4 regions of the Blautia sp. BCRC 81119 genome follow, and region 3 is predicted to be linked to each of the others. Evidence: predicted binding sites of a transcription regulator. Region 3 holds the regulator's gene; each other region holds the start of a gene.
The links. The regulator Rex, encoded in region 3, represses fermentation and respiration genes when NADH is low (regulators of the CRP and FNR family bind a similar motif). The targets are predictions, from matches to a motif close to ATTGTTAANTANTTAACAAT.

Region 1: a site for Rex is predicted at 3,278-3,297, ahead of DMI82_RS16475 (L-lactate dehydrogenase). Genes of this name have one in related genera too.
Region 2: a site for Rex is predicted at 5,028-5,047, ahead of DMI82_RS10725 (4Fe-4S dicluster domain-containing protein). Genes of this name have one in related genera too.
Region 4: a site for Rex is predicted at 1,362-1,381, ahead of DMI82_RS00800 (iron-sulfur cluster assembly scaffold protein). Genes of this name have one in related genera too.

The regions. Positions count from the first base shown of each region.
Region 1 covers NZ_QJHD01000031.1:13,253-20,777, reverse strand. The annotation lists gene DMI82_RS16485 (penicillin-binding Tp47 domain C-containing protein) at 1-1,225, shown strand, start outside; gene DMI82_RS16480 (FMN-binding protein) at 1,369-2,973, shown strand; gene DMI82_RS16475 (L-lactate dehydrogenase) at 3,320-4,267, shown strand; gene DMI82_RS16470 (Tex family protein) at 4,340-6,496, shown strand; gene DMI82_RS16465 (mechanosensitive ion channel family protein) at 7,282-7,525, shown strand, end outside.
Region 2 covers NZ_QJHD01000016.1:29,937-37,461, forward strand. The annotation lists gene spoIVA (stage IV sporulation protein A) at 1-586, opposite strand, end outside; gene DMI82_RS10710 ([FeFe] hydrogenase, group A) at 732-2,429, opposite strand; gene DMI82_RS10715 (NADH-quinone oxidoreductase subunit NuoF) at 2,445-4,316, opposite strand; gene DMI82_RS10720 (complex I 24 kDa subunit family protein) at 4,313-4,792, opposite strand; gene DMI82_RS10725 (4Fe-4S dicluster domain-containing protein) at 5,193-6,701, shown strand; gene DMI82_RS10730 (glucosaminidase domain-containing protein) at 7,157-7,525, opposite strand, start outside.
Region 3 covers NZ_QJHD01000002.1:147,374-154,898, forward strand. The annotation lists gene DMI82_RS01730 (cobyric acid synthase) at 1-153, shown strand, start outside; gene DMI82_RS01735 (precorrin-8X methylmutase) at 156-797, shown strand; gene pdxR (MocR-like pyridoxine biosynthesis transcription factor PdxR) at 794-2,110, opposite strand; gene DMI82_RS01745 (pyridoxamine kinase) at 2,203-3,069, shown strand; gene abc-f (ribosomal protection-like ABC-F family protein) at 3,100-5,016, opposite strand; gene DMI82_RS01755 (redox-sensing transcriptional repressor Rex) at 5,231-5,878, shown strand; gene DMI82_RS01760 (bifunctional ADP-dependent NAD(P)H-hydrate dehydratase/NAD(P)H-hydrate epimerase) at 5,940-7,457, shown strand; gene alr (alanine racemase) at 7,454-7,525, shown strand, end outside.
Region 4 covers NZ_QJHD01000001.1:181,203-188,727, forward strand. The annotation lists gene DMI82_RS00795 (GGGtGRT protein) at 1-426, opposite strand, end outside; gene DMI82_RS00800 (iron-sulfur cluster assembly scaffold protein) at 467-1,159, opposite strand; gene DMI82_RS00805 (TraX family protein) at 1,406-2,143, shown strand; gene DMI82_RS00810 (UDP-N-acetylglucosamine pyrophosphorylase) at 2,267-2,935, opposite strand; gene DMI82_RS00815 (DNA topoisomerase) at 2,932-4,983, opposite strand; gene DMI82_RS00820 (formate/nitrite transporter family protein) at 4,985-5,740, opposite strand; gene DMI82_RS00825 (DUF3343 domain-containing protein) at 5,922-6,158, opposite strand; gene asd (aspartate-semialdehyde dehydrogenase) at 6,258-7,343, opposite strand; gene argH (argininosuccinate lyase) at 7,437-7,525, opposite strand, start outside.

The DNA.
Region 1 (7,525 bases), on a different contig from region 3:
AAAAGCAGCAAGCGGAAGCTACGGCGAATTCCTCCGTGTGGATCTCAATGGAAATTATGGCGATCTTGGTGCAAATATGCAGGCTGTACGCTGGGATTATTATGGAGATGATTCCACATATACAAAATGCCTCGCTTCTTATGGAACCAAGTTTGCCGCAGATAACTGGATGCATAAAGCAATGGGAATCCAGCTTGGACTTACAAAATCTGCACGCTGCAAGCTTCCGGGAGGAACAGACGGAACAGGATACTGGAAACTGACAGTGTATGCTCTCGGATATAATGACTATACCTACAGCTTCCAGGCAACTGCAGAGAATATCGTAAATCCTACAATGGAGCCAACTGATTTTACAAGTCTTAAAACAGAAGTGGAAGCTGCAAAGGCTCTGGCAGAGGCAGATTACACAATTGCAACCTGGAAGTCCTTTGCCGGTGAGCTTCAGGAAGCAGAAGACATTCTTGCAAAAACAGATGCAAGTCAGGCTGAGGTAAATGAAGCACTTGAACATCTTCAGGGAGCAGAGAAAGAGCTTCAGAAGGTAACAGTTACACTTGATAAGACAGCAGCAGCTGTATATACAGGAAAAACAACGACTCTTAAGGCAACAACAAATGACAGCGATGCAGCAGTAACATTTAAGTCCGGCAACACAAAGGTTGCAACGGTAAGCAGCAAGGGTGTCGTTAAAGGCGTAAAAGCCGGAACAGCAGTTATCACAGCAAAGGTCGGAAATGCCACAGCAACCTGCAAGGTAACAGTAAAAGCTTCTACAATTAAATTCGCAAAGGCTTCCGTAACGATCTACAAAGGAAAAACAGCAACTGTAAAAGCAACTGCAACACCATCTGCAACTGTAAAATACACAAGCAGCAACACAAAGGTTGCAACCGTAAACAGTAAAACAGGTGTTGTAAAAGGAATCAAAGCAGGAACCGTTACGATTACAGCAAAGGCAGGAGCCCTGAAGACAACCTGCAAAGTAGTTGTCAAGAATCCTGCATTCAGTCTTGTAAAATCTTCTGCAACGATCAAAAAAGGTAAAACAACAACCATCAGATCCAAAGCAGCACCTGCAGGCAAGGTTACATATACAAGCAGCAATAAAAAAGTTGCAGCTGTAAACAGCAAGGGTGTTGTAAAGGGAATCAAAAAAGGTAAAGCAACGATCACAGTGAAATGCAACGGAATTACAAAGAAATTTGTGGTAACAGTTAAATAATTTCACTGTTGAACCGAATGTGATCACAGATATCCAGAAGCCTCTGCCGCAGACATAGAGCAATGTCTGCGGCAGAGGTCTGCTGATTTCTGAAGAGCAATGTCTGACAGAGGCCGCAAGAAAAGAGGAGAGAGTAAGGAAGCATGGAAAAAGATCTGAAAGATAAAAAGCAGGAGGAAAAAAATACTCCGAAGATACCCTGGACCAAGCTGGTTCCTGCAGCTGCTGTGATTGCGGCGCTTGTGTTTTCAGGCATAAAGGCGAAGGGCTCTGATGGAGAGACAGAAGCAGTCGGGCAAGCAGAGACGACCGTAATGTCTGCTTCAGAGCTGGAAAAATATCTCGGGTATGAAAAAGAAAATACTGTTTCTGACAGCACAACTGCCACAGCTGAGAAAAACAGTACAACAAAAAAGAAAAGCTCATCGAAAAAAAGTGCAAAAAAAACAGCAGCGAAAAAAAGCTCAGGTACAAGAACGGTTTCCGAATCTGCAAAAAGCAATGCCAGCGCCGCAGGACAGGGAACCACGCAGACACCGGTAGCAAGCGTTCCGGCAGATGGATATAAGGACGGTACGTATGAAGGAAGCGGAACCGGATTTGGCGGGACGATTCGCGTGAGAGTAACAATCAGCGGCGGAAAGATTGCAGCCATAGATATTCTGGAGGCATCTGGAGAAACCGCGTCGTATTTTGCGTCAGCTCAGGGTGTGATCAGCAGGATGATCGCCGGAAATACACCGAATGTAGATGCAGTCAGTGGAGCAACCTATTCCTCCAACGGAATCATCCAGGCAGTTCAGAATGCCCTCTCCCAGGCAGCGGCAGATGGAAACAGCCAGCAGGTCACCCCTACACCTGCAGCAACTGCTTTACCAACTCCGACATCAGCTCCGTCACCTACAAAAAAACCATCTCCTACAAAGAAACCGGAAGATCCGGACAGTCCCCAAAAATATCTGGACGGTAAATATACAGCTTCGGCAAAGGGCTTCAATGGAGACGTGAAAGTAATTGTGACCATCAAGGATGGAGTGATCGAAGCCCTGAAACAGGAAAATACGGACACGGAGCAGTTTTTTGAAAAAGCATGGAGCGTGCTGGAGGAACAGATCATTGGTACGGATTCTGTAGATGATATTGATGCAGTCAGCGGAGCAACCTATTCCTCCAACGGAATTCTCAACGCTGTAAAAAAAGCTCTTAAAGAAGCGATCAATCCGGAGTATGGAAAGAAACCGACACCAACTCCGACAAAGAAACCGACACCAAAGCCAACAGCCACACCGAAACCTACGGCAACGCCGAAACCAACGGCCACACCGAAGCCAACAGAGACGCCGGCAGCAACCCCGACGCCGGAGCCGGACGACCCGGATGTGACGCCGGTTCCTGAAAAACCCAATGTAACTCCAACACCAGGGACAGATGAGCCGGATGCAACACCGGAGCCAACGGAAGCACCGGAACCGGTGGGAATGTACAGAGATGGAACGTATACAGGCTCGGCTTTTGGATATGGAGGAAAAACATATCTGACAATTACGATCTCAGGAGGCCAGATCGTATCCATTGAGCAGACAAATCAGGATACACCGGAATTTTTTGATCCTGCATGGAGCACGATCTATTCTCAGATCATGGCAAACCAGTCGGCGGATGGAATCGATACTGTCAGCGGAGCCACATATTCCTCCGAAGGGATCCTGGACGCTGCACAAAAGGCCCTTGCCCAGGCAAAGAATTAACCGGGTGAACGTTGGAGCAGCTATAAACATCTGAATCTAAGCCAATAATAAGAGGTGAAAGAAACCTCTGGACTTCTTGATTTTTTTGAAGTTCAGAGGTTTTTTGCTAGGTTTCTGAAATTGCTTCTATAAATCGATAAAAAAATAACAGGAATGTATACAGAATAATAGGGAAAATATCAGAAAATACAATCGGTTTAAATAATTTGAAATGCAAATTAGCGGGAATTAACCTGAGAAATACAATAAAATTTTTATTGCACAGGGCAATGTTTTATGTTATGTTTGAATGTGTGTAATTAAAGTTGTTATTAAAATGACAAACAACGCTGAAAGGAGAACAAATATGAGCAGTAAAATTACGATCATCGGAGCAGGAAGTGTAGGAGCAACTATCGCTTATACCTTATCACAGAGGAGTATTGCATCAGAGATTGTTCTGATCGATATTAACAAAGATAAGGCTGAAGGTGAGGTTATGGATATTGAGCAGGGAACCAGTTTCCGTGAGCCGATCTCCATCGTGGCAGGAGATTACCCGGATGCTGTAGATTCTGACATTGTGATCATCACTTCCGGTATTGCCAGAAAACCGGGACAGACTCGCATCGAGCTGACACAGACCAACGTCAACATTATGAAGAGTATTACTCCGGAGATCGTAAAGGTGGCTCCCAAAGCGCTTTATATTATCGTAAGTAATCCATGTGATATTATGACTTATGCATTTGCAAAGCTTTCCGGACTGCCGGAAAATCAGATCCTTGGTTCCGGAACCGCCCTGGATACGGCCCGTCTCCGCTGCAGACTTTCTCAGCACTACGGTGTATCTGAGAAAAACATCCACGCCTATGTATTCGGAGAGCATGGAGATACTTCCTTTGTACCGTGGTCCAGAGCCTTTGTTGCAGGTGCGACCCTTGATGAGTTTGACAAGATCGTTCATGAGGATCAGAAAGATCTGCAGCCACTTGACAGAGAAGAGGTTCTGGAGTATGTTCATACTTCAGGATCAACTGTGATCGCCAAGAAGGGTGCTACATTTTATGCGGTAGCCGTATCTGTTTGCAGACTTTGCTCGCTTCTTCTTGCAGCATCTGATACAATAGTCAGTGTATCAACCATGCTTCACGGAGAGTACGGTGTTGAAGACGTATGTCTTAGTACCATGGCTTCTATCGGACCGGAAGGTGTAAAACGTATCGTTCGTGTTCCGCTGACCGAGGAGGAGACAGAGAAGCTTCATGCAAGCGCCAATGCTCTGAAGGACGTGATCGCACAGATTGATCTTTGATAAATGTCAGAAGCTGTGTAAAGAGGAAAAAGCAGCCTCAGGCAAATTTGAAACAACGGGAGAAAGATAAAAATGGATATTATTCAGGTAATTACCAGAGAATTGAACGTTGAGAAATGGCAGGTCGAGGCAGCGGTTAAGCTGATCGATGAAGGCTGCACCATTCCTTTTATTTCCAGATACCGTAAGGAAGCAACCGGTACACTGAACGATGAACAGCTTCGTAATCTTAATGAGAGACTTACTTATTTAAGAAATCTTGAGGATAAAAAGGCTCAGGTTCTGGGCAGCATCGAGGAGCAGGGCAAGCTGACTCCGGAGCTGAAGAAACAGATCGAGGCAGCGCAGACACTCGTTGTGGTAGAGGATCTTTACCGTCCGTACCGCCCGAAGCGCCGTACACGTGCCATCATCGCCAGGGAAAAAGGTCTGGGACCGCTGGCCGACATCATCCTTCTCCAGATGACGAAGAAACCTCTTGAAGAAGAGGCAAAAGCATTTCTTTCTGAGGAAAAAGAAGTCAAAACTGTGGAAGAGGCCATCAGCGGTGCCAGAGATATCATTGCAGAACACATTTCTGATGAAGCAGATTATCGTATCAGTATCCGTAAGAGAACAATGGATAAGGGAACTATATGTTCTACCGCAAGAGATGAGAAGGAGCAGTCTGTATACGAGATGTATTATGACTTTGAGGAGCCGGTGAAAAAGCTTGCAGGTCATCGTGTCCTTGCTCTGAACCGTGGTGAGAAAGAGAAATTCCTTACTGTGAAGATCCTTGCACCTGAGGAAGAGATCATCCGTTATCTTGAAAAACAGGTGATCGTCCGCGATAATCCATACACTATACCTGTTCTGAAAGAAGCCATTGAGGACAGCTATAAACGTCTCATCGGACCGGCTATTGAGCGTGAGATCCGAAGCGCCCTTACAGAGGCAGCAGAGGACGGTGCCATCCATGTCTTTGGCAAAAATCTGGAGCAGCTTCTCATGCAGCCTCCAATTGCAGGACAGGTAGTTCTTGGCTGGGACCCTGCCTTCCGTACCGGATGCAAGCTGGCAGTGGTAGATCCTACCGGAAAGGTTCTGGATACCACAGTTATTTATCCCACAGCACCAACCAATGAGACCAAGATCCGTGCCGCAAAGGAAACCCTGAAAAAGCTTATCAGCAAATATCATGTGACACTGATCTCTGTAGGAAACGGAACGGCATCCAGAGAATCCGAGCAGATCATCGTGGAGCTTCTTAAGGAAATCCCTGAAAAGGTCCAGTATGTTATCACCAACGAGGCAGGTGCTTCTGTATATTCCGCAAGCAAGCTTGCCACGGAAGAATTCCCGAATTTCGATGTTGGACAGAGAAGCGCCGCATCCATCGCAAGACGTGTACAGGATCCGCTTGCAGAGCTTGTAAAGATCGATCCGAAATCCATCGGTGTCGGTCAGTATCAGCATGATATGAACCAGAAAAAGCTGGGAGAAGCCCTTAACGGCGTTGTGGAAGATTGTGTAAACAAGGTCGGAGTGGATCTGAATACTGCATCTGCATCCCTTCTGGAGTATATTTCCGGAATCAGCAAGGCCATCGCAAAGAATATTGTAGCCTACCGTGAGGAAAACGGCCGTTTCCAGACAAGAAGAGAGCTTCTTAAGGTTGCCAAGCTTGGTCCGAAAGCTTTTGAGCAGTGTGCAGGTTTCACACGGATCACAGGAGGCAAAAATCCTCTGGACGCAACCAGTGTCCATCCGGAAAGCTATGACGCAGCAAAAAAACTCCTGGAAAAGCTGGGCTACACACCGGAAGATGTGGCAGAGCGTAAGCTTACCGGTATTTCCGGGCAGATCCGCGATTACGGAAAACTGGCAAAGGAGCTGGAGATTGGAGAGCCAACCTTACGTGATATCGTAAAGGAACTGGAAAAACCTGCCAGAGATCCACGTGACGAGATGCCGAAACCGATCCTCCGTACCGATGTCCTGGATATGAAAGACCTGAAAGAAGGCATGGTCCTCAAGGGAACTGTCCGCAATGTTATTGACTTCGGTGCTTTTGTGGATATCGGTGTGCATCAGGATGGCCTGGTCCATATTTCCGAGATGAGCGAGAAATTCATCAAACATCCGCTGGAAGCAGTCAGTGTGGGAGATATCGTGGATGTCCGTGTTCTTGGTGTTGATATGAAGAAAAAACGTATCAGCCTTTCCATGAAGGGAATCAGTAAATAAAGAGAAAATCCGAGACATACCGCGCGAATTTATGCGATCAGCATAAATTCTGTGCATCGCCAGGCGTGTTACTGAGAACAGAGTGAACAGTAATGTATATTCAGCAGCATTCTGCGGCGGATTACCGGACAGATATACAATAAAGCTATAACAGAAATACAGCAGTGGTTTATACCCTATACTTTATAGAACCGGAGAAATCAGGTTTACAGGGAAAAACCACTGCTGTATTATTATATTACCAGATGCGGATTATAGGGAATGTTTACATCAGGAATACATAGATCGATCCGCATATGTATATCGAATGATCGATCAGACAAGAGGGATACATATGTAATCAGAAATGTCAACAAATGTGAGTAAATACACTCAAAGGTGTTTAAAATCCAAAACACTAGTTGGTAACTTAAAACTACTGGAATTACAGGAAATGAACCAGTGCAAGTTGAAACAGCCTTGCTAACTATAGGGTAGAACCTTGATGGTTGTAATTGAGTAATGGTATAAGTCTACGAAAACCAAGTAGCAAAGAAAAACAAATATTAAGAAAGGAAAAGCTATTTAGATGAAGTCTGTATAATGTCATATACAAGACTATACAGATATGTACCGATGGCTTAGTCGGGAATTTACGACTGTGGAGTGTACAAGAACTTGTGAGTAGATTGATATTTATATCATCAAAAGCATATACGTTGAAGCAGTAACTACAAATCGTGAGATTGTAGTAAATCATCTAGCATATACACATATGTATATGTTTTTAGTAGCAGGGATTATATTTGGATAGTACTGTACAGACCGTGCAGGAGGTCGGAAATCAGGTAAGCCAGTACAGGCAGATGTTTGAAAATTACCTGCCGGACATCACAAAATTCGGAATCAAGGTTGTTCTGGCTATCGTTGCTTTCTGGGTAGGAAGCACGGTAATTAAATGGATCGTAAAGTTTGTGAGGAAATCACTGACAAAATCCAGGCTGGATACAGGAGTGGCACAGTTTATGTCCTCTCTGGTCAAGATCATAC
Region 2 (7,525 bases), on a different contig from region 3:
TTTCCTCACTGTAGGGAGTCTGGGAGTTTACCAGGATCAGAAAGGGTTTTCCCTGGACTTTCAGTTCTTTTATGGTCTGTTCCTCTGCCGGGATAAAATTTTCTCTGGGAATCTCCCCGAAACTTCCGTCTGTTGTGACTACAATCCCAATGGTGGAATGCTGGCTGATCACTTTTTCCGTTCCAATGCGGGCTGCATCATGGAACGGGATTGCTTTTTCCTGCCAGGGAGTTTTGACCATCCGCTCCCTGCCTTCTTCCACATTTCCGGATGCATCTTTTACCAGAAAGCCTACACAGTCAATGAGTTTTACCCGGATTTTCTGGTTTTCCCCTATGGATACTTCCACTGCTTCTTTTGGAATAAATTTGGGTTCTACGGTGGTGATCATTTTTCCGGCACCGCTTAATGGCAGTTCATCCTGAAGTTCTGCTCTTTTTCCCTCGCTGATCGATGGCAGTGCTATCAGCTCCATAAATCTCCGGATGAATGTGGATTTTCCTGTACGGACCGGTCCCACAACCCCTATGTAGATATCCCCGCCCGTCCGCGCCTGGATATCACGGTAAACCTGAAAGTTTTCCATATAAAAAAGCCTCCCTGCATATACTGGCCTGTAAGTTCCGGGAAACGTCTTAAAAAAGACAGTTCCCGCATACCACAGTATATGCCCGGAAGGCTTCTTATATGCTGCTGTTCACCGGGAACAGCAGCCCTTTGTATTCCTCATATCAGTCTTTGATATAGAACTCATTGTGAAGCAGATGATGCTCTTTGCCTTTGAGGAGTCCCTCATAAAGCTCCAGAACCAGTGGGTTCTCATCGGATTTCTTGATGATCATGGTATTGTCTGCATTGTACAAACCTCTTGCTCTGGCTGCCTTGGTTCTGTCACCGGATCTGGTCGGCTGACCTCCACCCATGATACATCCACGGCGGCATGCCATAACCTCGATCAGATGATAGTTTGCCTCGCCGTTCTTTACACGTTCCATAACGGTTCTTGCATTTGCAAGGCCACTGGCTACGCATACATTGATATCCATTCCCTTGTACGGTACGGTAAATTCCTTGATTCCCTCTTCACCACGAACACCGCACTCTGCAATCTCATGCATGGCTTCCTTGCTGTGATCCGGGCTCAGTCTTCGAAGAACTGCCTCGGTAACACCACCGGTAACACCGAAGATAACGCCACCGCCGGAACCAAATCCAAACGGCATATCGCATGCTTCCGGATCCAGTGTTGCAAAATCAAGACCAAAGTTATCGATCATGCGGAGAAGCTCTGTGGTTGTGATAACGATATCGGTATCCTGCTCGCCATCGGTAAAACTGTTGGGGCGGATTGCCTCTGCCTTCTTGGCTGTACATGGCATAATGGAAACCATAACGGTCTTCTTGCCTGCTGCATGCTCCGGATCACGGAAGTATTCCTTGATAACCGCAGACATCATTCCCTGTGGGGAACGGCAGGTAGAAATGTTCGGAACATATTCCTTATACTGATCTGTGATGAACTTCACCCATGCAGGACAGCAGGAAGTCAGAAGCGGAAGATTCTCACCCTTCTCCACTCTGTTTAGGAACTCCTTGGTCTCTTCCATGATGGTAAGGTCGGCACTGAATGTGGTATCGTATACTTCGTCAAAGCCCATTCTGTGAAGCGCGTTAACGATTTTACCCATAACACTTCTGCCTTTGGCAAGTCCGTAATGATCACCAACTGCAACACGAACTGCCGGTGCAACCTGTGCAACAACACGAGTATTCTTATCAGCCAGTGCATCCCATACTTCATCCATATGTGTACGGATGGAGATCGCACCTGTCGGACAGTAAACACGGCACTGACCACAGTTTACACACTGTGTCTCAGCAATCTTTTTATTGAATGCAGGCATGACCATGGCCTCTGTTCCACGGAATGCGAATCCAAGAGCTCCGATTCCCTGAAGTTCCTCGCAGGCACGTACACAGTTGCCGCAGAGGATACATTTGTTCGGATCACGGATGATGGACGGTGAACTGTCATCGATCTCGTGCTGTTCTCTTGTATTTTCAAAACGGATATCCCGCACGCCAAGGCGATGTGCCAGCTCCTGCAGGATACATTCGCCGCTCTTTACACAGGTTGTACAGTCACGGCAATGTGCTGCAAGAAGCAGCTCCACGATCAGTTTACGATATTTCTTAATACGACCGGAGTTGGTATAGATAACCATTCCGTCTCTCGGCTGCTCGGAACAGGAGGCAAATGTTTTGCCTCTGTCATCCTCAACTGTACAGAGACGACAGGCACCAAAGGTGGAAACCTCTGAATGATAGCACAGTGTGGGGATATTGATACCGGCATTCCTGATGACTGTCAGGACATTTTTTTCGTCGGTGAATTCTACTTTTCTTCCGTCAATTGTCATTGTACCCATAAGATATCCTCCCTTCTATGCTTCCACATAAATCGCATCAAAGTTACAGTTATCCTTACAGGATCCGCATTTGATACATACGTCGTTGTTGATTACATGTGGATGCTTGATCTTTCCTGAAATCGCACCAGCCGGACAGTTCTTTGCACACTTGCCGCAGCCGATACAGAACTCAGGATTGATATGGAATTGACGGAGCGCCGTGCAGACCTTCGCACGACATTTTTTATCTACGATATGCTCTACATATTCGTCACGGAAACGCTTCAGAGTACTGATGACCGGAAGCGGTGCACTCTTACCGAGTCCGCACAGGGCCATGCTCTGAACCATGTTTGCAAGCTCTTCCAGCTCATCCAGATCGGAAAGCTCACCCTTACCTGCGACGATTCTCTCCAGGATCTCAAGCATACGTTTGGTACCCTCACGGCAAGGAACACATTTACCACAGCTCTCACGCTGTGTAAAGCTCATGAAGAAACGCGCAACCTCTACCATACAGGTATTCTCATCCATAACAACCAGTCCGCCGGAGCCCATGATGGCATCCAGCTTCTTAACAGAATCAAAATCAAGCGGATGATCGATCTGATCGTCGATCAGACATCCACCGGAAGGACCGCCGATCTGTACACCCTTAAATGCAGCACCGCTCTTAAGACCGCCGCCAATGTCATAAATGATATGACGGAGGCTTGTTCCCATTGGAACCTCGATAAGACCGGTGTTCTCAATGGAACCGGTAAGTGAGAAAGTCTTGGTTCCAGGGCTTCCCTCTGTACCGATGGTGTGGAACCAGTCTGCTCCCTGAAGGATAATCTTCGGTACGTTGGCATAAGTCTCTACGTTATTCAGAACCGTAGGTTTACCCCACAGGCCCTGCTCAACCGTTCTCGGAGGTTTTACTCGAGGCATACCTCTGTTGCCTTCGATAGAAGCAGTCAGGGCAGAACCTTCACCACATACGAACGCTCCGGCACCGCGATTGATATGTAAGTGGAAATTAATACCGGAACCAAGGATATTATCACCAAGAAGGCCATAGGACTCTGCCTGCTCAATAGCCATTCGAAGTCTCTGTACAGAAAGAGGATACTCGGCACGCACATAAATATAACCATCTTCTGCACCTACTGCATAGGCAGCGATCACCATACCCTCGATCATCTTGTAAGGATCACCTTCCATTACGGAACCATCCATAAATGCTCCCGGGTCACCCTCATCACCGTTACATACTACATAACGGACTTTTTCCGGCTGGCGTGCAACCTGTGACCATTTCTTGCCTGCAGGGAAGCCTGCACCGCCACGGCCGCGGAGACCAGACTTCGAGATCTCGTCGATAACACCCTGTGGGGTCATCTCAAAGAAAGCCTTCGCCATAGCGGAAAATCCGCCTACGGAAATATATTCATCAATGGACTCTGCATCGATCTTGCCACAGTTCTCAAGAACGATCCTTGTCTGCTGGTTCAGGAACGGAATGTCACTGGGATGTGGACAGGCCTCATCATTATGACGATAAAACAGACGCTCAACAGGCAGTCCGCAGATCACGGTCTTCTCTACGATCTCGCGACAGTCGTCTACCTGAACATGTACATACTGATAATCATAGGGCTCAATTCTCATAAGAGGACCAAGTTCACATAAGCCCTGGCATCCGGTCTTAACGATTCCTACATGAGGAACATCCTTCTGCATCTCAACCGCAACACCCTCGATTCCCTCACAGAGTCTTGACATTTCTTCATAAATCTTCTGAGCACCGGAAGCAATACATCCGGTACCGGAACAGACGAGAACACGGCAGGTATAGCCATCAAGATTCTTCTTAACCTCAGCCTGTTTGTTTTTCAGATCTTCCATACTGGTTATACTCATACGCTCTCACCTCTCAATTCATTTAAAAGCTCAACAGCCTTCTCAGGAGTCATCTTCGGGTGAACTTCATCATTTACAGTCAGTGTCGGTGCAAGTCCGCAGGCACCAAGACAGGAAACTGTCTCAACGGTAAACATCATATCATCTGTAGTATGCTTCTTATGACTCAGTCCAAGTTCCTTCAGCATTGCTTCCTTTACAGGCATGGACTTACGTACATGACAGGCAGTACCGTCACATACCTTGATGATGTACTTGCCTTTCGGCTCAAAGGAAAAGTTTTCATAGAAAGTAGCTACACTGTACGCCTTCGCTTCTTTTACACCAATCTGTTCCGCAACATAAGTAAGAAGCTCTCCCGGAAGATAACGGTACTCAGCCTGAATATCCTGCATGATTGGAATCAGTGATGCAGCTTTCCGGCCGTAGTGCTCGATGATCTCGTCCGTTTTTCTGTAATACGTCTGGTCTAACATTCGGTTCCCTCCTTGTTTCTCATAGATTTTCCACTTGATCAACCTGTTCCACTACAGGTTAATGCTTTAACACTCTGTCAGTGCCGCGCATTTATGCAAATCATTATTTTGCACTATTTCATGCCTTTAATTATAACTTATATGGTCATTTTTCACAAGCGATTTTTTTGCTTTTTTCAGAATATATCGAAATGTTTACAGTGACTTACTGATTTTGTATCTATTTTCCATAAAATATGTTCAATTTTTAACAACCTTGATAATAAAGATACAAATCTGCTCTTTGTTTCTGCCCCAAAACATTAAAGCCGGTTATTGATTTTATTTCTCAATTACTTTAAGATAGATAAAAAGTGCGTGGAAAACATTTAATTAATTTATTTTGTAAAGGAGAACATCTATGCGAAATCTTGACACACCAGTAAAACAGATCCGGCGAAAGATTTTTACCGAAATTGCTAAGATCGGATTTGAATCCACGGACGAATCAATGATCCATGATATCGAATCCATTCCCTACAATATTGTAGAGGAACGCGCGAAATACCGCGAAAGCATCTATCGTGAAAGAGCTGTTGCAAGCGAACGTGTCCGTCTGGCCATGGGACTTTCCCTCCGCCCGGAAAATCGTTCCGTCCACCTTACCGATGGCGTGAAGGCCAGCAACATTGACGAGAAATATTATGAACCACCTCTTATGCAGGTGATCCCTTCCGCATGTTCCGCATGCGAATCCAACAAATACGAAGTCAGCAACATGTGCCGCGGCTGTGTCGCACATCCCTGTTTACTCACCTGCCCCAAAGGCGCCATTTCCATGGTAAACGGAAAATCCTTCATCGACCAGGACAAATGTATCCATTGCGGAAGATGCAAAGCTGTCTGTCCTTACGATGCCATCGCCCATAAAGAACGCCCCTGCGAACGTGCCTGCGGTGTAAAAGCCATCGAGAGCGATGAACAGGGACGCGCCTCCATCAACCAGGATAAATGCGTATCCTGCGGCATGTGCATGGTCAGCTGTCCATTCGGAGCTATCTCCGACAAATCCCAGATTTTCCAGCTGGCACATGCCCTCCGAGAAGGAACTGAGATCATTGCAGAAATCGCCCCCGCCTACATCAATCAGTTCGGCGAATACGTCACCCCGGGCCAATTCCGCTCCGCTCTCAAACAGCTGGGCTTCTCAAACATTTATGAGGTAGCACTGGGCGCAGACATCGGCTGCATCTCTGAAGCACACCACTACGCCAAAGAAGTAGCAACCGGCCACCTCCCGTTCCTCCTCACCTCCTGCTGCCCATCCTGGTCAGTCATGGCAAAAAAATACTTCCCGGCTATGATCGACAACATCTCCCAGGAGCTGACCCCGATGGTGGCAACTGCCCGGATCGTAAAAAAAGAGCACCCCCATGCGAAAGTAGTCTTCATCGGACCATGCGCCTCCAAGAAACTGGAAGCCATGCGTCATTCCGTAAGAAGTGATGTAGACTTCGTGATCACCTTCGAGGAACTCTGGGGCCTGTTCGACGCCAAAAGCATCACCCCATCCACCTGCGAAGAGCTCCCGGAAGAAACCCAGGCCGCAACCGCAGCAGGACGAGGCTACGCCATTGCAGGCGGCGTAGCCGGAGCCATCGAAAACTGTCTGAAGGAATACTATCCCGATGTACCAGTCCACATCGAACACGCAGAAAGCCTTGCCGAATGCAAAAAAGTCCTCACTCTGGCAAAAGCCGGCAAGATCAAAAACTGCATGATCGAAGGAATGGCCTGCCCCGGAGGCTGCATCGGAGGCGCCGGAACCAACGCCGGCTTCGCAAAAACCTCCAAGGCCCTCAAAAAATACGTAGACAGCTCAGAACCAAAACTCCCCTCACAGGAACTGGAAAACCTGGAGTTGAACTAACTACCTCAAAATATTCCACTATATAATTCCCCAAATATTTCAATTTGATTGAATAAAAAACGGAGATGCAACCTAGATCTTTAATCTTCAAGGTTGCATCTCCATTATTTTATCAACCAGGACAGGGCAAAGCCCGCCTCCATCCCTCATCCACATCCTTCCCCATAGCCAGACAACCTAACACCGCCAACGCACAGGCCCGGAAGGGAGTGCGGTACTGTCTGCGGACGACTCTGCAGGAGGTGTGCTGGATCTTAGGCGGCGGGACTTCTGCGTTATTTTTCAAAAGCCAGCTGTCTGAGCGGCAAAAAGCCGCGAGTTCTGGCTTTTGGAAAATGGTTTTAGCAGAATCCCGGCGCCTTAGATCCAGCCGCCGACGAAGCCCGGCCGCAGACAGAACCGCACTCCCTTCCGGGCCGTCCCGTTCGCCACTACCGTCCCGTTCGCCACCACCACTACTTCTCCACCGTCTCCGTACTCTCCGGCCAGGTATACTCCTCCCCCTTCAACTCCGCCAGAAGACTCCTAAGCTTATATCCATAACTTCTCCCGGCGGCCCATCCGCCCCCATAAGGATTCTCCTGGATCCCAAGCCACTCCACATAAGGTGCACTCTCCCGGGTCACATACTGAAAACGGTTATCCACACAAGCCTGGTTCAACTCCTCCGAAGAAGCATAAGCCTTCAGATGCTGCACCTGCGCCCGGATCCCCGTCCTTACATCCGGAAAAGAATTACCGGCAACACCACCACCGGTAGTCCCCAGCCCCGAAAAATTAAACTGCCCTGCACTGGCATCCCCACCAAACTGAAGCCATCCGGT
Region 3 (7,525 bases):
AAAAAAGGTATTGATGTGGAAAATATGACAGGCGTGGATTTTGCGGCATTTAAGGAACAGCAGTATGATATCCTGGCTGCAGAGCTGCGGAAGCATCTGGATATGAAAAAAATCTATGAGATACTGGAAAACGGGATTACGGAGGAAGAATAGAAATGAAAGTTGAGCTTGAAAATGTAAAACCCATGGAGATCGAAAAAAGAAGCTTTGAGATCATCACAGAAGAGCTGGGGGATACTCCCCTGATCCCGGGAACAGAGCTGATCGTAAAACGCTGCATCCACACAAGCGCAGATTTTGATTATGCAAAAAATCTCTGCTTCTCGGAGGGGGCAGTGGAGATGGCCATGGACGCCATCCGCAACGGCGCCTGCATCGTCACAGATACCCAGATGGCAAAGGCTGGGATCAACAAGCGTGCACTTGCCCGCTACGGCGGTGAGGCTTACTGCTTCATGTCCGATGAGGATGTGGCAGCCCTTGCAAAAAAGAACGGGACTACCAGAGCCACAGCCAGCATGGACAAGGCAGCAGAGATGGATAAAAAGCTGATCTTTGCCATTGGAAACGCACCTACCGCACTGGTACGTCTTTATGAGCTTATTGAGAACGGAAAGCTTTCTCCTGAGCTGATCATCGGTGTGCCGGTAGGCTTTGTGAATGTTGTGCAGTCCAAGGAGCTGATTATGCACGCAGATGTGCCTTATATTGTGGCAAAAGGACGCAAGGGTGGAAGCAATATTGCTGCGTGCATTGTAAATGCCCTGCTCTACATGATCGATAACCGGAGAGATTAGGAGCCGGTAACATCCTTCAGAAGCTGACAGGCAGGCAGAAAATCCTTGGATGGAATGGAGGAGCAGGAGAGGACCAGGGTGACCTCGGCTCCGTTTTCTCTGAGAACCTCCAGTCCCAGACCACGGTTCCGGGCTCTGTCTGTCAGTTCACTGCCTGTGAGAGAACAGGGAAGAGTAAGGGCAAGGCTGGTTCCTGCGGCTCCTGTTTGGATCTGGCAGTCCTGGCCGAAGGTTTCCCGGACAGCCTGGGAAAGAGCCTTCAGCTTCTGGGAATAAAGGCGGCGGAGCTTTCTTGTCTGGGAAGCCAGATGCCCGTCGCGGATAAACTGGCAGAGTGCAATCTGTTCTGCCTTGGAAGCAGTCTGATTATAAAAGGCTGCTTTTTTTGTATATTTTTCCCGGAGAGAGCGCGGCAGTACCATGAAGCTGACACGGATGGAGGGCAGCAGCAGCCTGGAAAAGGAACCGATATAGACAACGTTTTCACCACCTGCAAGGCCGAAAAGTGAAGGCGTCGGTTTCTGGAAATAAACAAATTCGTTTTCGAAATCATCCTCAATGATCAGATGGTCATTGATCTCCGCATGACGGATCAGCTCCAGGCGTCGTTTTACCGGCATGATCTCGCCCCATTTCGTCATGTGAGCAGGAGAAACATAGATCACATCGCAGCTTTTGTCCCGGTAATGGACATCAAAGCCGTAATCCTGAAAGATGGTGCTGCATGTGGTGAAGGATGGTGTGGGGAACGAAACGGTTTTCCGTTCATGGATCAGAGGGCAGAGGATCTGGAGAAGGGGCTGGAGACCGGCCCCTACTACAATGTCATCCGGGGAGCAGATCACATTTCTGCGTTCCCGGATATAGTCTGCGAGAACCTCCCGGAAATCGCTTTCGCCCTGGGGTTCGCCATAAGAAAGCATACGGTCGCCCTGGCGGAGGGCACTTTTGATGTAACGCTGCCACAGATCAAAACGGAAGCTTTCCCGGTCAACACCGGAAGAAGCAAAATCATAAAGGCAGGGCGTGATATCCTTATCCTGTTTTTCGGGGGTAAGCAGATGCTGCTTGGAAGCAATGCCGGTGACATAATAGCCGCTCTGTGCCCTGGCGATGATATAGCCGTCTGCTGCCAGCAGAAGATAGGCATTTTCGATGGTGGTACGGCTCAGCTTCAGCTCCTGGGCGCATTTGCGGAGGGAGGGCATTTTGCTTCCGGGAAGGAGACGGCCTTCCAGGATCAGTTTCCGGTAATAGTGATAAACCTCCAGATAAAGGTGTTCTTTTTTGTGTTCTGCAGATATATTTAACATAAGTATGATGATTTCCTTCCAAAAATGATTGCGTAAACCTGACAGTTCATTCTATAATATTACAGAAAAAAACTCAAGACTGGAGAATTACCATGAAAAAAATAGCAGTGATCAATGATCTTTCCGGGCTGGGGAAATGTTCACTGACAGCAGCGATCCCGGTGATCTCGGTGATGGGAGTCCAGGCGTGTCCACTTCCCACCGCTGTTTTAAGCAACCAGACCGGTTATGAAAGTTATTTCTGTGAGGATTTCACAGAGCATATGGAACCATATATGGAGCAGTGGAAAAAAAGAGGATTTTTCCCGGATGGGATCTATACAGGATTTCTTTCTGACGATAAGCAGGCAGACAGGATCCTGAAATTTATGGATGCGTTTGCAGGGAAGGATACTCTGATCCTTACAGATCCGGTGATGGGGGATGACGGCGCGGTTTATCCGATCTATACAGAAGAGCTTCGTAGCCGGTTCTGCGAACTGACACGTCGTTCCTATGTGATCACACCGAACCTTACGGAAGCCCTCCTTCTTCTCTACGGAAAAGAAAAAATGGAGGAGATCTGGAAGGAACTGCAAAAGGCATCAGAGGCCCGGCGGATGGAAGAAATCCGGGAGATCGGGTGCGGACTTGCCCGGAAATTTTCACTTCCTGCCGTTGTGATCACCGGAGTGGATCACAGGGAGGAGGGGCAGCCTCTGAAAATGGGGAATCTTGTCCTGGAAAACGGAAACAGCTCCTGGGTATTTGCAGAGAAATCCGGCGGAAGCTATTCCGGGACAGGAGATCTTTTTGCATCCGTGCTCAGTGCAGGGCTGGTAAAAAGATATTCCATGAAAACCTGTGCAGAGCTGGCCGTGGATTTTATCTCGGCATCGATCCGGGATGCGGTGGAGGAAGGAACAGACCGTAACGATGGTGTATGCTTTGAACAGCATCTCGGCATGCTGCTTCCATAAAAACATAAGGGGATAAAAAAGAGCTGACCGTCAGGCCAGCTCTTCCCATTTTTCATAAAGTTCTTCCAGTTCTTCAGCGATGGATGCTTTTTCGCGGCTCAGCTTTGTACATTCCGCTACATTGGTGCAGACATCCGGAAGGACCATGGTTTCGTCGATCTCGCTGTCTCTTGTTTCCAGCTCTTCGATACGGGCTTCGACTTTTTTTAGCTCGGCTTCCCGTTTTCGTTTCTTTGCCTGTTCTTCCTTCATCTGCTGCCAGGAAAGCTTGTTCTCGGAAACCGCTTTTTCTTCTGCAGGTGCCTCCGGAGAAGTGCTTCCCGGTGCATAGGTACTGGTCAGCTCCTCCTTCTTTTCCAGATAGTAATCATAATCACCGATGTAATTTACCACTGCCTGGTTTGTCAGCTCCATGATCCTGGTCGCAGTCTGATTGATAAAGTAACGGTCATGGGATACATAAAGGACTGTACCGGTGTAGCTGACCAGTGCTTCCTCCAGGATCTCCTTGGAGGCAATATCCAGATGGTTGGTAGGCTCGTCAAGGATCAGGAAGTTGGCTTCGGAAAGCATCAGCTTTGCAAGGGAAACACGGCCTCTTTCTCCACCGGAAAGTGCGGAGATCTCCTTGAAAACATCATCTCCGGTAAAGAGAAATGCGGCAAGCATATTTCGGATCTCGGTCTCTGTGAGAGTCGGATAAGTATCGGAGATCTCCTGGAAAATCGTTTTGTCCATATGCAGAACATGATGTTCCTGATCGTAATAACCGATCTGCACCTTGGAACCAAGGGAAAATTTGCCGGCATCTGCCTCAATAAGACCGTTGATGATCTTCAGCATGGTGGTCTTTCCGGTTCCGTTGTTTCCGATCAGTGCCACACGCTCGCCGCGTTTGATATCAAAGGAGATATCGGAGAACAGGGTCTGTCCCGGAAAGGCCTTGGAAAGCGCTTCCACGTGGAGCACATCGTTTCCGCTTAACACCCGTGGTTCCAGCGAGATACGCATCCGGTCCTGGAGCTCAAGAGGTTTTTCAATTCTCTGTACACGGTCCAGCATTTTTTCACGGCTTTCCGCACGTTTGATGGATTTTTCACGGTTAAAGGATTTCAGCTTGGCGATAACGGCTTCCTGATGCTTGATATCCCGCTGCTGATTTAAGTATGCCTTGTACTGTGCGTCACGAAGCTGAGCCTTCTTGAGAGCATAGGCAGAGTAGTTGCCGCTGTATACGCGGGTCTGTCCGGCTTCGATCTCAATGACCTTGGTGACCACCTTATCCAGAAAATAACGGTCATGGGAGACGATAAAAACAGCTCCCGGATAATTCAGAAGATAAGTTTCCAGCCAGGAGATGCTTTCCATATCCAGGTGATTGGTTGGCTCATCCAGAAGCAGGATATCCGGCTTGGAAAGAAGCATCTTGCCCAGCGCCACGCGGGTTTTCTGACCGCCGGAAAGAGTTTCAATCTGCTTGTCATAATCTTCCTCCGTGAAGCCGAGACCCTTTAAGACACCGGTCAGCTCACTTTTGTAAGCGTATCCGTTCTCCAGCTCAAACTGATGGGTCAGGCGGGTATAGGTTTCCATCAGACGGTTCAGCTCATCACCGGTCACCGTGTTCATTTCCTGTTCCATATTGCGGATACGGCGTTCCATATCGATGATGTGCTGCTTGGTGGTAAGAAGCTCTTCGTAGATGGTATGATGTCCGTGGATATCCTGGTACTGGGCAAGATAGCCGATATTTTTATCCCGGGCAAGCACCACGGTACCGGAATCAGCAGAAAGCTCCTGCATGATGATACGCAGCAGTGTGGTCTTTCCTGCACCGTTGCAGCCGATCAGAGCAGCCTTTTCACGGTCTTCAATGTGAAAGGATGCATCATTTAAAATTACTTTTTCGCCAAAGGCCTTGCATATATTCTGACATGATAAAATCATAAAAACTGTCCTCCTGTATAAAGAATCACCCCTGTTTATGTCTGAACAGGGAAAAATCCTCCACCTATTATAACGGAAACTGCCGGGATTTCAAAGAAAAAATCAATTATTAGAAAAAATATAAAGAAATTTGTACAGAATAGACAACTTTAATTGACAGGAAAATGTCAATTCGTTATAATTAACCTAGTGTAAGGTAAGGAGGAAAACTATCGTGGAGACAAAACAAATCTCGAAAGCGGTGATTAAGCGTCTGCCACGCTATTACCGCTACTTAGGAGAGCTGATGGAAGATAATGTAGAACGTATTTCTTCCAATGAATTAAGTAAGAAGATGCATACCACAGCTTCTCAGATCCGTCAGGATCTTAATAATTTTGGCGGTTTTGGGCAGCAGGGGTATGGCTATAATGTACACTATCTTTATACAGAGATCGGTAAGATCCTGGGACTGGATACCGTTCATCCGATGATCATCCTGGGTGCCGGTAATCTGGGACAGGCACTTGCCAATTATGTGGATTTTGAGAAGCGCGGGTTCAGGCTGGTTGGTATCTTTGACGTAAATCCTGTGCTTGAGGGCATCGCAGTCCGTGGACTTGAGATCCAAATGCTCAGTGAGCTTCCGTTTTTCCTGAGAGAGAATAACGTGGAGATCGCGATTCTGACACTTCCCAAGAATAAAGCCAAGGAAATGGCGGATATCCTGGTGGAGAACGGGATCAAGGCAATCTGGAATTTTGCACATCTCGATCTTGAGACACCGGATGATGTGATCGTAGAGAACGTTCATCTTTCCGAGAGTCTGATGACACTGTCTTATAATCTCAGTAAATACAGGCAGGAACATGTGGATAAGTAAGAATTGTTAAGCTGCCGGAAACGGCAGCTTTCTCTATGACAGAGGGGAGGCAGAAGACAGAATGAAGAAGCTTGTTACCTGCAAAGAAATGAAGGATCTGGACTCCACAACGATCCGTGAGATCGGAGTTCCCTCCGAGGTTCTGATGGAGCGGGCAGCACTGAAGGTGGTAGAGGAAACAGAAAAGTATCTCCAGAAGGACGAAAGGATCCTGGTAGTCTGCGGAAGCGGAAATAATGGCGGTGACGGTATCGCTGTTGCCAGATTGTTCCATCTGAAGGGGATCCGGGTAGAGTTTTATATGGTCGGAAACAAAGATAAAATGACCAGAGAGACTGCTCTTCAGTATAAGATCGCTTCCGGTTATCGTGTCCCGGAGGTGAATAACCCGCAGTGGAGTGAATATACTACTATAGTAGATGCCGTGTTTGGGGTAGGCCTGACGCGTCCGATCGAGGGGCATTATGCTGATATCATCCATGAGATGAACAGTGCGAGGGCCAAAAAGATCGCAGTTGACATCCCGTCAGGAGTGAACGGAGATACTGGCCTGGAAATGGGAATTGCCTTCAGCGCCGATCTGACTGTCACATTTGCCTACCGGAAAAGAGGTCTTTGCTTTTATCCGGGAAGACTGTATGCAGGAAGGATCGTTACCGCCGATATCGGGATCTATGAGCAAGAAGCTGTGACTGCATCTGCCGCCTGTCTGGAAAATAAAGATCTGAAGCTGTTTCCGGAACGTGATCCCGGCGGAAACAAGGGTACCTTCGGAAAAGTGCTCTTTGTGACCGGAAGTGAGGGAATGTGCGGAGCCGCTTATTTAAGCGCCAGTGCAGCACTTCGTGCCGGTGCGGGAATGGTAAAGATCCAGACTGTGGAAGCCAACAGGATCCCACTGCAGATACTCCTTCCGGAGGCTATGGTCTGCAGCCGCTTTGATCAGGAATCCAATGAACAGCTTCTATCCTGGTGTGATGTGATCGTGATCGGACCGGGACTTGGAACATCAGTGGCCAGCCGTGAGAGAGAACAGTGGTTTCTCACGGCGGCTGCCCGGGAGAAAAAGCCGCTGATCCTGGATGCGGACGGCCTGAACCTTCTGGCTGCACATCCACAGTGGTATCAGTATCTGGGAGAGCATGTAGTCCTGACACCGCATATCGGAGAAATGAGCCGGCTCAGTGGCAGAACGATCCAGGAGATCCAGCATGAGATCGCAGATATTGCACTGAAATGTGCTGCGGAAACAGGCTCTGTGTGCGTATTGAAGGATGCATGTACGGTGATCGCAGATGAGAAAAGCCAGATGTATCTGAATCTTTCCGGTAATTCCGGAATGGCAACTGCAGGAAGCGGAGATGTGCTTTCCGGGATCCTGGCAGCAGTGTTATGTATGTATCTGAAAACGGAGGAACAGCCTCCCATGGTTTTAAAGGCCGCGTTAGGTGTTTATCTTCACGGACTTTGCGGTGATCTTGCAGCCGCTGAAAAAGGAAAGCGCAGTATGCTGGCAGGAGATATCATAGAATATCTGCCCAAGGCATTAGCTATAGGTGAAGAGGAGTCGGAATTATGAAAAAATACGAGAGAGTAAAAGCACTGGTATCACTGGATGCCATTGCCCACAATTTTGAGGAAATGCAT
Region 4 (7,525 bases), on a different contig from region 3:
GTTTGCTTTCTCAGCGATACCGATCGCACCCTCAGCTGCTGCGAAAGACTCATGTCCTGCAAGGAAACAGAAGCAGTCTGTCTCTTCCTCAAGGAGCATCTTTCCAAGGTTTCCATGTCCAAGACCTACTTTACGTGTGTCTGCAACGGATCCCGGGATACAGAAAGCCTGAAGACCTTCTCCGATAGCTGCAGCTGCATCAGCGGCTCTTCTGCAGCCTTTTTTGATCGCGATAGCTGCACCTACTGTGTAAGCCCAGCAAGCGTTCTCGAAGCAGATCGGCTGAATGCCTTTGATCTGATCGTAAACGTTCAGTCCTGCGTCTTTAGTGATTTTCTCAGCTTCTTCGATAGAAGCGATTCCATAGCTGTTTAAAACAGAATTGATCTTGTCAATTCGTCTCTCATATGATTCAAATAAAGCCATTTCCTGTAACCTCCTGATATTTTCACCTTACGAAGTGTAATTACTCTTTTCTTGGGTCGATGATCTTAACAGCATCTGCAACACGGCCGTACTGACCCTTTGCTTTCTCCCATGCTGTGTTCGGGTCATCACCTTTCTTAATGAAGTCAGTCATTTTTCCAAGGCTTACGAACTGATATCCGATGATCTCATCGTTCTCGTCAAGAGCGATACCTGTAACATAACCCTCAGCCATCTCAAGGTAACGAGGTCCTTTTTTCAGAGTTCCATACATTGTACCAACCTGAGAACGAAGTCCTTTTCCAAGGTCCTCAAGACCAGCGCCTACTGCAAGTCCGTCCTCGGAGAATGCAGACTGGGAACGTCCGTAAACGATCTGAAGGAAAAGCTCTCTCATAGCTGTATTGATTGCATCACATACAAGGTCTGTGTTCAGTGCCTCCATAACGGTAAGTCCTGGAAGGATCTCAGAAGCCATAGCTGCAGAGTGAGTCATTCCTGAACATCCGATTGTCTCAACAAGTGCCTCCTGGATGATTCCCTCTTTAACGTTAAGGGAAAGCTTACAAGCACCCTGCTGCGGAGCACACCAGCCAACACCGTGTGTAAATCCGGAGATATCCTTTACTTCTTTTGCCTGAACCCATTTTGCTTCTTCCGGGATCGGAGCGGCACCATGATGTACGCCCTGTGCCACTGGACACATTTCTTCTACTTCGCGTGAATAAATCATTTTAAAACTCCTTTCAAGTATAGATTGACCGATGTTATTGAGAAAAAAAGTTCGATAACACCCTATCGCTATTTTCTCACAAAACCGTTGTTTCGTCCAGTCATATTTGATAAAATTTTGCCATAAAACGCATAATATTGGTAGTTATTCCGGCAGTATTGCATGCCTAACTGTCAAATATTTCTGGCAACTACTGTATGTATGTGATAATATATTAGCAAGTTTAACCTTGGAGGTATATTTTTCATGAATGCATCTGTGGATTCTGTTTTTCCAGAAAAATACCGCATTCTCAGCGGAAGCGCTCTGAAGATGATCGCGATCATCACCATGCTGATCGATCATATCGGAGCTGTGCTGCTCAGTATGTATCAGCCTGCACAGAAAATCCTGTTTACACTTTTCGGCAGAGAATATACTGTATATCTTATTTTCCGCGATATCGGAAGAGCTGCTTTTCCCATCTTCTGTTTTCTCCTGCTGGAAGGCTTCCGTCATACACGGAGCCGGTTCCTCTATGGAAGAAATCTCCTTCTTTTTGCGCTGCTCTCAGAAATTCCGTGGAATCTGATGTTTACAAATACGCTGCGTTACGAAAGACAAAATGTGTTTTTTACGCTTTTCCTCGGATATCTGGCCTTTTGTGCCATTGAATATTTCCAGGCCAGACCTTCGATGCAGCTTCTCTGCATCCTGGGACTGCTTGTTGTTTCCATTTTTCTGAAAGCAGACTATGGATGGCGGGGGTATATCTTCCTGCTGATCATGTACTATATGCGAAACGATAAGCCAGGCCAGGCAATCCTCGGAAGCTGCTGGCTTTACTATGAATGGAGAGCCTCCTTTGCCTTTCTGTCCATTAACCTGTACAATGGAAAAAGAGGCTTCATCCGCGGAAAATCAGCAAAATATTTCTTTTACTGGTTTTACCCAGTCCATATTATAGGACTGGTCATACTTCGACAGCTTTTGTTTTTATCTTAATCCCGCCCGCTCCCGGTCGGTTCATCCTTCCACGACCAATACTGTTGCATCCATCACCCCATCAAAAAAAGCTGCACTTTCTCAAAAGTGCAGCTTAAATGCGTGTCCAGAAGAATATGTTTCTTATTTTTTCTTTACGATCTCTTTTGCATTTTTATAAATGGAATCCGCCGGAACACATCCACGTACCGGTGACAGCGGGTAAATATTGGAATTCCGTCCGATCACAGTACCGGGATTCAGCACAGAACCGCATCCGACTTCAACATGATCCCCGAGCATCGCTCCGAATTTCTTAAGACCGGTTTCGATCTTTTCATCCCCGTCTTTTACGACAACCAGCTTCTTGTCTGATTTTACGTTGGAACAGATCGATCCGGCACCCATGTGGGACTTATATCCCAGCACAGCATCTCCAACATAATTATAATGAGGAACCTGAACCTTGTTAAACAGCACTGCATTCTTAAGCTCTGTGGAATTTCCCACAACTGCGCCCTCACCAACGATAGCCTTGCCGCGGATAAACGCACAGTGGCGCACCTCGGCGTCTCTGCCAATGATAGCCGGTCCGGTGATACTTGCAGTCGGCGCAACTGTAGCAGATCTTGCGATCCATACATTTTCGCCCTTCTCCTCATATTCAGAAGAATCCAGTGTTTTTCCCAGCTTAATAATGAAATCTCCGATCTCCGGAAGAACCTCCCACGGATAGGTTTTTCCCTCAAAAAGCTCTGCTGCAATGGTCTCATTCAGATCCAGCATATTGCTGATAGTAAAATCTTTCATCATGATGATCTCTTTCCTCCCTGTCTGGAAGCTCGCTCCGGCTTCCTGTAGTTTACAGCGGCCACATCAAAAAACTGCCGCAGGTTATACTGATAATTGCTTGCCTCCACCTGCCGGGTACGTACCCGCACAAAATGCTCCAGCTTGTCCATATATTCCTGTTCCGTGATGCTGCCCTCTGCCACATAGGTGAGCCCCTTTTCCCAGCTTGCCGTAAGCTCCGGGTTCAGAAGCTGCCGGATAGAACAATTTACCACATCAAAGATCATTTCCCCAAGAAGCGTTGGAGTGATCACCTGGGTCTTTTTGTTCAGTGCCAGATATTTGATGTTAAAAAGCTTCTTCAGGATCTCGGCACGGGTAGCACTGGTGCCGATCCCGCTTCCCTTGATCTGGGCTCGAAGCTCCTCATCCTCGATCAGCTGTCCTGCATTTTCCATGGCAAGGATCATGGAACCGGAATTGTATCGTTTGGGCGGTGAAGTCTCACCCTCCTTGATACTCAAACCGTTCACAGGAAGTATATCACCCTTTTTCAGCTTCTGCAACGCCTCCAGGAGCACAGTATCACAGGAAACCTCGTCTTCCTCTCCATTTCTGTTTTTCTCACTGTCTGAAGCCCTTTTCCGCGAAAAAGAATTCGTGGCGGTCTTCAGATAGCCTTCTTCTTTGAGAACCTTAAAGGATGAAAAGAATGCCTCGCCATCCAGCTTCGTCACAAGACTCACCTTCTGATAAACGGCCGGCGGATAAAAAATACACAAAAATCTCCGTACAATAGTCTCGTACACACGCTGCGCAGTAAGAGACACGCTTCCAAGCGCATTCAATCCCTGACCGGTAGGAATGATCGCATAATGGTCTGTGATCTGCTTGTCATTCACATATCTGGTCTTTGCAATGCTTTTCCAGGATTCCATCCCCAAAACCTCTGCCGCCGCAGCACCGGCCTGCTGATAATTTCGAAGACCGGATATATTCTTGTATATCTCCTTGGCCACTGCCGTGGAAAGAACTCTGGCATCCGTTCTCGGATAAGTCACCAGCTTCTTCTCATAAAGCTCCTGTACGATCCGGAGTGTCTCGTCCGGACTGATCTTAAACAGCTTTGAGCACACATTCTGAAGCTCCGCCAGGTTAAAAAGAAGCGGCGGATTTTTGTTTTCTTTTTTTCGTTCCACCTTTTCCACAATACAGGAAAGGGGCTGGTTCACCATCAGCTGATCGATCAGCATCTGTGCATGCTCTTTTTTCCTGAAGCCGTTTTCTTTATAAAGATACGGGGACTGGAAATACCGGCTGCCTTCCACAGCTCTCCATTCACCGTCAAAATTTTCGCCTGCAAGTCCAATGCTGCCAAGGACACGGTAAAACGGTGTCTTCACAAAGACACGGATCTCCCGTTCTCTCCGCACCACCATGCCAAGAACACAGGTCATCACACGCCCAACTGCAATGGCCTGATATTTGGAATGGAGATAATTGGTGACACTGCTTCCGTAGCGCAAGGTCAGAACTCTGGAAAAATTGATTCCCATAAGATAATCTTCCTTTGCGCGGAGATACGCAGATGCTGCCAGATTATCATACTCCGAGATATCCTTCGCTTCACGGATCCCTCTTAAGATCTCTTCCTCTGTCTGGGAATCGATCCACACACGTTTCTGGACTTTCCCCTTTACTCCTGCCATCTGGGCTACCAGACGGTAGATATATTCACCCTCACGTCCGGAGTCGGTACACACATAAATGGTATCCACATCCGGCCGGTTCAGCAGTCCTTTTACGATCTCGAACTGCTTTTTGACCCCGGGGATCACTTCATATTTAAATTCGCGCGGCAAAAAAGGCAGGGTATCAAAACTCCACCTTTTAAACTTGATATCATATTTTTCGGGATAGCTCATGGTAACCAGGTGTCCTACACACCAGGTTACCACAGAATCATCAGATTCCAGATATCCGTCTTTTCTCTGACCGTTGATCTTCAAAGCCTTCGCAAATTCCTGTGCCACGCTGGGCTTCTCCGCTATGTATAAAGCCTTTGCCATACTATTTATCTGCACTCATCTTTCTAAGCGGCCATGCCAGAAGCACAGCTCCGCCAACTATATTTCCCAGTGTTACGATCACCATGCTTTTAAGCATAGCGCCGACAGACAATCCTGGCACCATACAGAATGCAACTGTAAAAATACCCATATTTGCAATACAATGCTCAAATCCGCTGACAACGAAACCTGAAATACAGATCACAATCATCAGGAACTTGCCTGACTCACTCTTCAGCTTAATGCCGCAGAGAACAGCAAGACAGACGAAGAAATTACAAAGTACCGCACGGAAAAACATCTGTCCTGCCGGAATACTCAGTTTTCCGTTTATAAATCCAGCAAAATAATCTGCTGTACCGGACGCTCCGGCACCTGCAAAGATCAGCGCCAGGATCAGGCATCCCACAAAATTGCCGATGTAACTGATTCCCCAGACCTTGCCTACATCTTTCCATGATACGCTCTTGTCATACGCACCAAAAGCCATTACCAGATTGTTACCGGTAAACAGCTCTCCTCCTACCATTGCGATCAGCAGGACCGCAATAGAGAACACGATGGCTCCAAGGAATTTCCCCCATTCCGGGAATGTCTTGGAAAATACATTTCCAACAACGTTACTGTAGATCATCGCCACATCAATAAAAAATCCGGCCATGATCGCCCGCATAAAGTATTTTCCGAAATTGCTGTTCAGTAAGTTTATCTTACCCTTCGCAGCGGTTGACAGTTTCTCTACATCCTCCCTGTTCATAAATAGCACCTCCACATATTTTTAGCAAGCGTGGCACTTTGTTGCTGCTTCTTTGTTCACAGCAACACGCTTTCCGGAAATCTGCTTGTTATATTGTAACACTTTACTAATTATTTAACAATAAAAATGCGAAAATTTTCAAAAATTTCCGTTTTGTTACATACAACAAACAATATCCGTTTTATACCAGAACACGATAGATGCCATCCCAGGCCAGTTCCTTTTTTTTCAGGAAATTTTCTGTTTCCTCCTCTGATTGCTCCACGCATTTCCATGCCAGTCCGCACTGGGCACTGATCTCTGAAGGGATCGGGATCAGCCTTCCCGGAAATTCGGATTCCTTGGCCGTTCTTTCCATTTTCATGGCAGCCGTGGTTGTGGAAAATGTCACAACTGTAGTAATTACTTTTCTGCGCATATCTCCTTTGTTCCTTCCACATACGCAAAAACAGGACACCGGAAAAACCGATATCCCGTTCCTGATGATTTTCTTTATTTCCTGTAAAGGATCCAGTTCTTATTTAGCCTGGATATATCCTTTCGCTTTCAGAGTTTCTGCACAGAGAACCGCTCCGCCTGCGGCACCTCTTACTGTGTTATGGGAAAGTCCGATGAACTTGTAATCATAAACAGTATCCTCACGAAGACGTCCTACAGATACTCCCATTCCATTCTCATAGTTTACATCCATCTGTACCTGCGGACGGTTGTCCTCCTCAAGATACTGGATGAACTGCTTCGGAGCGCTTGGAAGCTCAAGCTCCTGCGGAAGTCCCTTAAACTCAACCAGCTTCTGGATCAGCTGCTCTTTGGTAGGTTTCTTGCGGAATTTAACGAATACAGCTGCTGTATGTCCGTTGAGGACCGGAACACGTACACACTGGCATGTGATGACAGGTGTGGTAGCCGGAACGATCACGCCGTCCTCGATCTTGCCCCAGAGTCTTAATGGCTCCTTCTCACTCTTCTCTTCCTCACCACCGATGTACGGAATGATGTTGTGCTCCATCTCCGGCCAGTCCTTGAAGGTTTTTCCTGCTCCGGAAATAGCCTGGTATGTAGTGGCAACTACTTCATACGGCTCGAGCTCTTTCCATGCGGTAAGTACCGGAGCGTAGCTCTGGATAGAGCAGTTCGGTTTAACAGCTACAAAGCCGCGTTTTGTTCCGAGACGTTTCTTCTGGAATTCGATAACCTCGAAGTGCTCCGGATTGATTTCCGGAACTACCATCGGAACGTCCGGTGTCCAGCGGTGTGCGCTGTTGTTGGACACAACCGGTGTCTCTGTCTTTGCATATTCTTCCTCGATCGCCTTGATCTCATCCTTAGTCATATCAACCGCGGAAAATACAAAGTCAACAGTAGCTGCAACCTTCTCAACCTCGTGAATATCCATAACAACCAGCTTCTTTACTGCCTCCGGCATCGGAGTATCCATTTTCCATCTGCCGCCTACAGCCTCCTCGTAGGTCTTGCCTGCGCTTCTCGGGCTTGCCGCTACAGTAACCACCTCAAACCACGGGTGATTCTCCAGAAGAGAAATGAATCTCTGACCAACCATTCCAGTTGCACCTAAAATACCGACTTTAAGCTTTTCACTCATAATAAAACTCTCCTCATCTTGTGTCCCTCCATGGCACACATTTGTCTTTTCTGTAAATACTATACCAATTTTTCCTAAAATGCAAGCATTATCTTAATTTTTTTCAAGATATTCTTTATTCTGAGCGATCACCTGCTCCATCACGTCCGGTCCCGGCGCTCCCAGAGTCACACGTTTTTCCA